Linked DNA regions of Actinopolymorpha singaporensis. The protein of the gene in region 1 interacts with the protein of each later gene in a pairwise test. Links are inferred from orthologs where the notes say so. Each region holds a gene or a part of one and is shown in the gene's direction. Other genes may lie near its edges. The genes, in order: BLU27_RS16910 and BLU27_RS26700.

The links.
Region 2: the proteins of BLU27_RS16910 (region 1) and BLU27_RS26700 interact in binary tests that used the Escherichia coli proteins (3 or more experiments, as listed by UniProt). The link is inferred for Actinopolymorpha singaporensis from one-to-one orthologs.

What each region holds. Positions count from the first base shown.
Region 1 is NZ_LT629732.1:3,727,217-3,730,530, reverse strand. The notes cover bases 182-3,181. They hold BLU27_RS16910 (sulfate/molybdate ABC transporter ATP-binding protein), read left to right. Parts: upstream 182-1,189; coding sequence 1,190-2,173; downstream 2,174-3,181. Other genes in these bases: BLU27_RS16905 (glycoside hydrolase family 36 protein), read left to right, coding at 2,306-3,181; BLU27_RS16915 (sulfate ABC transporter permease subunit), read left to right, coding at 357-1,190; cysT (sulfate ABC transporter permease subunit CysT), read left to right, coding at 182-364. Also shown: more of cysT, read left to right, coding at 1-181; more of BLU27_RS16905, read left to right, coding at 3,182-3,314. UniProt on the Escherichia coli protein: Part of the ABC transporter complex CysAWTP involved in sulfate/thiosulfate import. Responsible for energy coupling to the transport system.
Region 2 is NZ_LT629732.1:5,954,954-5,958,170, reverse strand. What follows is about bases 11-2,913. They hold BLU27_RS26700 (glutamate-5-semialdehyde dehydrogenase), read left to right. Parts: upstream 11-783; coding sequence 784-2,043; downstream 2,044-2,913. Other genes in these bases: nadD (nicotinate-nucleotide adenylyltransferase), read left to right, coding at 2,343-2,913; BLU27_RS29655 (hypothetical protein), read left to right, coding at 2,159-2,299; BLU27_RS26705 (hypothetical protein), read left to right, coding at 324-680; proB (glutamate 5-kinase), read left to right, coding at 11-297. In the rest of the region: more of proB, read left to right, coding at 1-10; more of nadD, read left to right, coding at 2,914-2,945; rsfS (ribosome silencing factor), read left to right, coding at 3,023-3,217. UniProt on the Escherichia coli protein: Catalyzes the NADPH-dependent reduction of L-glutamate 5-phosphate into L-glutamate 5-semialdehyde and phosphate. The product spontaneously undergoes cyclization to form 1-pyrroline-5-carboxylate.

The sequences.
Region 1 (3,314 bases):
CGTCGTACGAACCGTGCAACCGGTCCTGCTCGAACTCGACCAGGAGATGGAACAGGCCGCGGCGTCGTTGGGCGCCGGACGCTGGCTGACCTTCCGTCGGATCATCCTGCCCAACCTGCTACCAGCGATGACTGCAGGCACGGCGCTCGCGTTCACGCGTTCGATGGCGGAGTTCGGCTCGACGGTGCTCATCTCGGGCAACCTGCCGTTCAAGACCCAGGTCGCGGCAGTGAACATCTTCGGCAAGATCGAGAGTGACGATCCCATCGGCGCCGCGGCAGTGTCGACCGTACTGCTGGTCGTCGCCATGCTCGTACTAATCCTCCTCGACCTCGTTCAACGCTGGCGAGCTCGCCGTGGCTAGCGGTGGAGCGACGGGAGTCAGCACGTCCGGGCCGGCCGCCGCGAAGTACTGGCTGCGGACGCTCGCGTTGGTCTACCTGCTCTTTCTCCTGGTTCTGCCGGTCGGCCTGATCGCCTGGCGCACCTTCGGTGGTGGGATCGGCCCGTTCGTCACAGCTTTGACCTCCCCTGAGGCCGTGCACGCATTCCGGGTGACCGTCGTCGTCGCAGCCTGGGCGGTCGGGGCCAACACCGCCTTCGGGGTCGGGGCCTCGCTCCTACTCGTACGTCACGAGTTCCCCGGCAAGAGGCTGCTGGCAGCCCTCATCGAGCTGCCGATGGCCGTGTCACCCGTGGTGGTCGGCCTCGCCCTCACCCTGGTGTACGGCAGATTCACACCGATAGGTGGCTGGCTGGAGTCACGCGGCATCCAGGTGATCTTCTCGATCCCTGGCATGGTGCTCGCGACCGTGTTCGTCTCCCTCCCTCTCGTGGTGAGCGCGGTCGTCCCCGTGCTCGAAGAGCTCGGGGACGAGCAGGAGCAGGCCGCACAGACCCTCGGCGCCGGCTCCTGGCAGACCTTCAGCCGCATCACGCTCCCCGGCATCAGATGGGCACTCGGCTACGGTGTCGTCCTCTGCCTCGCCCGGGCCCTGGGCGAGTACGGCGCGGTCGCAGTCGTGTCGGGCCGCCTCGTCGGTCAGACTCAGACGCTCACGCTCTTCGTCGAGGAGCGGTTCCAGAACTTCGACCAGCCGGCCGCGTTCGCCGCGGCCACCGCTCTCGCGCTGCTCGCGATCGTGACCCTCCTGGTGACCAAACTGCTCAGGCCGAAGGGCGGCAGCTGATGACTATCGAAGTCCGCAACATCAACAAGTCCTTCGGTGACACACCGGTTCTGCGCGATGTCTCCGCAACGGTCGAATCCGGTTCACTCACCGCGCTCCTCGGACCCAGCGGCGGCGGGAAGTCGACCCTGCTCCGCGTGATCGCCGGGCTGGAGCAGCCCGATTCGGGCACAGTACGGATCTCCGGCGTGGACGCGACCCGCGTGGCGCCACAGCGGCGCAACGTGGGGTTCGTCTTCCAGCACTACGCCGCGTTCAAGCACATGACGGTCTTCAACAATGTCGCCTTCGGCCTGCAGGTACGCAAGCGCGGCAAGGATGAGATCCGCCGGCGCGTCACCGAACTCCTCGAACTCGTCCACCTCGAGCAGATGGCCAACCGATACCCCGCGCAGCTGTCCGGAGGGCAGCGGCAGCGGATGGCGCTCGCCCGGGCACTCGCCGTCGAGCCCGAGGTGCTTCTCCTCGACGAACCCTTTGGCGCGCTGGACGCTCAGGTACGCAAGGAACTCCGTGCGTGGCTCCGACGGCTGCACGACGAGGTGCACGTGACGACAGTGTTCGTCACCCACGACCAGGAGGAAGCGATCGAGATCGCCGACTCCATCGTCGTCCTCGCCAACGGAGTGGTCGAACAGGCCGGAAGCCCGCACGACATCTACGACAACCCGGCAAACCCTTTCGTGATGCGGTTCCTCGGCCCCGTCACAGAGATCGACGGCCAGCTGTACCGACCACACGACATCGACCTCTCGATCGAGCCACGGGCCGGCTCCACACCGGCGAGAGTCACCCGCGTGGTGAGGTTGGGCTTCGAGGTCCGGGTGGAGATGCAGATCGGCGAGCAGGAGGCGTGGGCACAGGTGACCCGCGGCCTTGCCGGACGGCTCGACCTCAGACCAGGTAGCACGATCCACATCATGCCGAGCCACGACTCCCGGCTCCGGGTGGAGACCGAGACGTTGCCGTCCGCCACCGCCTGACCATCCGCCGGGCTCGACCCCTCAAACACAGCCGGGCTCGCCAGGCACACCGCCGACCGTCATTCCAGGTTGGGGTCGATGAGCTGCTCCTGCGCTGACCCGTATGCAGGTACGTCCTAGAATCCTCGGGTGATGCTCGTCGACGCCGCCACCGTCCTACCCCACGTCACTCTGCTGCGTCTCGGACCCGGCACCAACCTGAGCACCGAACCTCCCACTCAGGTCGGCGTCCCGGTAACGCTGACGGCCCCCGCAGGGGCCGAGCTGAGCGTGCGGTTCGAGGCCGAGCTCGGGGACGCCGTCGGATACTGGCACCCGAGCCAAGGGTCGATGCGGACGCTGCCCGCCGACTGGGCCGGTAAATTGGTCACCAGTCTGGTCCACTCCGCGCCGATGGGTGCGCTCTACAACGCCGACGGTCAGGTCCTGTTCGGCTGGGCCGCCGATCGGCCGGTCGACGAGCTGACGATCCGGTACGGCGTGTCGGAGGAGCACAAGACCTTCGCCGTCGAGCTCCACGCCGCCGCCGATGAGCAGCGACTTCAGATGGTGTTGACCGCGGCCGGTGGATCCGTGTCGGAGGTTGTCCAGCGGCTGGCAGGCTGGATGTCGGCCCGGATCGACACGCCTGCTCTCTCGGCACCAACGTTGGCGACCGAGCCCGTCTACTCGACCTGGTACACCTTCACCCAGGACATCAGCGCCGAGGTGATCGAGTCCGAGGCGGCTCTGGCGGTGCCCATGGGCTGCCGCACGGTGTTCATCGACGACGGCTGGCAGCGCTTGGCCGTCGGACGCGGCTACCAAGGCTGCGGGGACTGGGTGCCGGACCCCGACAAGTTCCCCGACCTACGGGCCCACGTTCGACGCGTCCGAGCACTCGGTGCCGGTGTCGTGCTCTGGGTGGCTCCGTTACTGCTGGGCACGAACAGCGACGCGTACGCCGATCTGGCCAAGTACGCCACCCAGAGGCGGACGCCGGACGACTGCTTCGTTCTCGACCCGCGGCATCGTGAGGTCCGCGAGCACCTCGCTGAGGTCTGCCTGCGCCTGGTCACCGACTACGAGATCGACGGCCTCAAGATCGACTTCCTGGATACCGCGATGCGCTATCAGGGCACGCCACCGGTCGGCGACATCC
Region 2 (3,217 bases), 2.2 Mb from region 1 along the record:
CTCGACAACGGCGCCGTGCGCGCGGTCTGCGAGCGCCGCGCATCCCTCCTCCCGGCCGGGATCGTGGCGGTGGACGGAGCGTTCGAGGTGGGGGATCCTGTCGATCTGGTCGACACCGAGGGCCGTACTGTCGCCCGCGGGCTGGTCAACTTCGACGCCCGCGAGCTTCCCGGCCTGCTCGGCCGGTCCACGCGGGACCTTGCTCGCGAGCTCGGTCCCGCCTACGAACGCGAGGTCGTTCACCGCGACGACCTCGTGCTCGTACCCGAACGTGACCGTACGATCGCGCACACCTGAATCACGCACTGGAGAAAGGCGGCGGTGTGAGCTCCGACGAGACGCGGATGTGGCACATCACCGTGACGGTGGCGGGCGAACCCCACGATCCGGACGAAGTACGCGCCGGGCTCGAACGCCTGGTCGAGGAGCGGCCGTTCCTGTTGACCGTGCGCTTCCAGGCGGACCGGGCGGAGGTGCGCTACTGGGAGCAGGCCACGGAGATCCTGGACGCCGCCTCGCTGGCGCTGCGGCTGTGGACCGAGCACCGCGAGAGCGCGGGGCTGCCCCAGTGGGAGGTCATCGGCCTGGAGGTGCTCGACCGGGACACCTTCACCATGCGGGTGGACGAGGGAACCGCCCCACCGCTGTTCGCGGGGATCGCCAGCGTCCGCCCCTACTAGTTTCGCGACGCTCACTCCTCGGCGCCCGATCCGCAGGACACGCCCTAGGATCGGGACCGTGACTGCTTCCGTGAACGCCGACGCCGTGAACGCAGGCGCCGACATCGACCGTGAGCGCGCGGCCGTTCTCGACGCCGCGGCCCGCGCCCGCGAGGCCGCCGTCGACCTGGCCGGCCGCTCCCGCGCCGACAAGGACGCCGCCCTGGCCGCGATGGGCGCCGCACTGCGCGCCCAGGCGGCGAGCATCGTCACCGCCAACGCGGCCGACGTGGAGCGGGCACGTGCGGCGGGAACACCCGACGCGATCATCGACCGGCTGCGGCTGGACGAGGGCCGGATCGCGGCGATGGCCGACGGCCTGGCCGAGGTCGCCGCGCTGACCGACCCGGTGGGCGAGGTGGTCCGCGGGTTCACGTTGCCGAACGGCCTGGAGCTTCGTCAGGTGCGGGTGCCGTTCGGCGTGGTCGGCATCATCTACGAGGCCCGCCCGAACGTCACCGCCGACGCGGCCGGCCTGTGCCTGAAGAGCGGGAACGCCGCCCTGCTGCGGGGTTCGTCCTCGGCGCGGGAGTCCAACGCCGCGATCGTGGACGTGCTGCGCAAGGCCCTGGTCGACGCCGGGCTGCCCGCCGACGCGGTCCAGCTCGTACCCGGCGACAGCCGCGAGTCGGTCGGGCACCTGATGCGGGCACGCGGTCTGGTCGACGTCCTCATCCCGCGCGGCGGCGCGAGCCTGATCCGCAGCGTCGTCGAGGGGTCCACGGTCCCGGTGATCGAGACCGGCGTCGGCAACTGCCACGTCTACGTCGACGCCGACGCCGACCTGGACATGGCCGTCTCCATCCTGCTGAACGCGAAGACCCAGCGCCCGAGCGTCTGCAACGCCGCCGAGTCGCTGCTCGTGCACGCCGACGCCGCCGAGGCGTTCCTGCCGCGTGCGCTGGCGGCGCTGCGCGACGCGGGGGTGACGGTGCACGGAGACGCCCGGGTCGCGGCGTACGACGAGAACGTCGTCCCGGCCACCGACGCCGACTGGGACGCGGAGTACCTCTCCCTGGACCTCGCCGCAGCCGTCGTCGACTCCCTCGAGGACGCCTGCCGGCACATTCGCCGGCACGGCTCGGGCCACACCGACGCGATCGTCACGCGTTCGCAGCCGGCGGCCCGCCGGTTCGTGCAGGCGGTCGACTCCGCCGCGGTGGTGGTGAACGCCTCGACCCGGTTCACCGACGGCGGGGAGTTCGGGTTCGGCGCGGAGATCGGCATCTCCACCCAGAAGCTGCACGCCCGCGGGCCGATGGGCCTGCCCGAGCTCACCTCGACCAAGTACGTCGTGGTCGGAGAGGGGCAGATCCGCGGCTGACGCGACGATCGCGCGGCCCCAGGGGGCCCGCGTGTCGTCGCCGGTGGCCCAGGGCCGTAGCCGACGGCCCGGCCCGGCGCGGTGAGCGGAGGGGTGCGGGGTAGGCTTTGCGCCCATGGCGTCCGTCGTACTTCTCGCACAGGAAGGTCCGGAACTGCCCGTCCCCGGGCCGGTGTTCGGGCTCATCGCCTTCCTGATCCTGTTCATCCTCCTGGCGATCACGCTCGCCTTCGGTAAGGGCCGGCCGCACGCCTGAGCCCGACGCAGATGCGTACGCACAGCCCGGCGGTCCGGAGGGCCTGGTGAACGACCGACGTCCCCGCCTGGGCGTGATGGGCGGCACGTTCGACCCCATCCACAACGGCCACCTGGTGGCCGCGAGCGAGGTCCAGGCCGACTTCGACCTCGACGAGGTGATCTTCGTACCAACCGGCCAGCCCTGGCAGAAGGGTGCCCGGCAGGTCGCGGAGGCCGAGGACCGCTACCTCATGACGGTGATCGCCACCGCGTCCAACCCGAGGTTCTCGGTGAGCCGGGTCGACATCGACCGCCCGGGACTCACCTACACCGTCGACACGTTGCGTGACCTGCGGGCCGCGCGGGGGCCGGATGCGGAGTTCTTCTTCATCACCGGTGCGGACGCGCTGACCCAGATCCTGACCTGGCGCGACGTCGACGAGCTGTTCCGGATGGCGCACTTCGTCGGGTGCACCCGGCCGGGCCACACCTTCGAGATCGACCGGCTTCCCAAGGACGCCGTCACCCTCCTGGAGATCCCGGCGCTGGCCATTTCCTCCACGGAGTGTCGCGAGCGCGTCGCGGCGGGTCGCCCGATCTGGTACCTCGTCCCCGACGGCATCGTTCAGTACATCAACAAGAGGCGGATGTACCTCAAGCCGTGAGATCCTGGAGTGGACCTTACGTCGAACAGATACGCCGTTCCGAAAAGTTCGTCACGGAATCGGCGAGAAAGGACCTCGTGCCCGCAACGACCGAAGCCGTCGAGCTGGCACAGCTGGCCGCCCGGGCCGCTTCTGACAAGCTGGCCCGCGACATCGTCGCATTCGATGTCTCCGAGCGGCTCGCCATCGCCGACGCGTTCCTTCTGTGCTCCGCAACCAACGACCGTCAGGTCGGCGCCATCGTCCGGGAGATCCAGGACCGACTGGCCGCC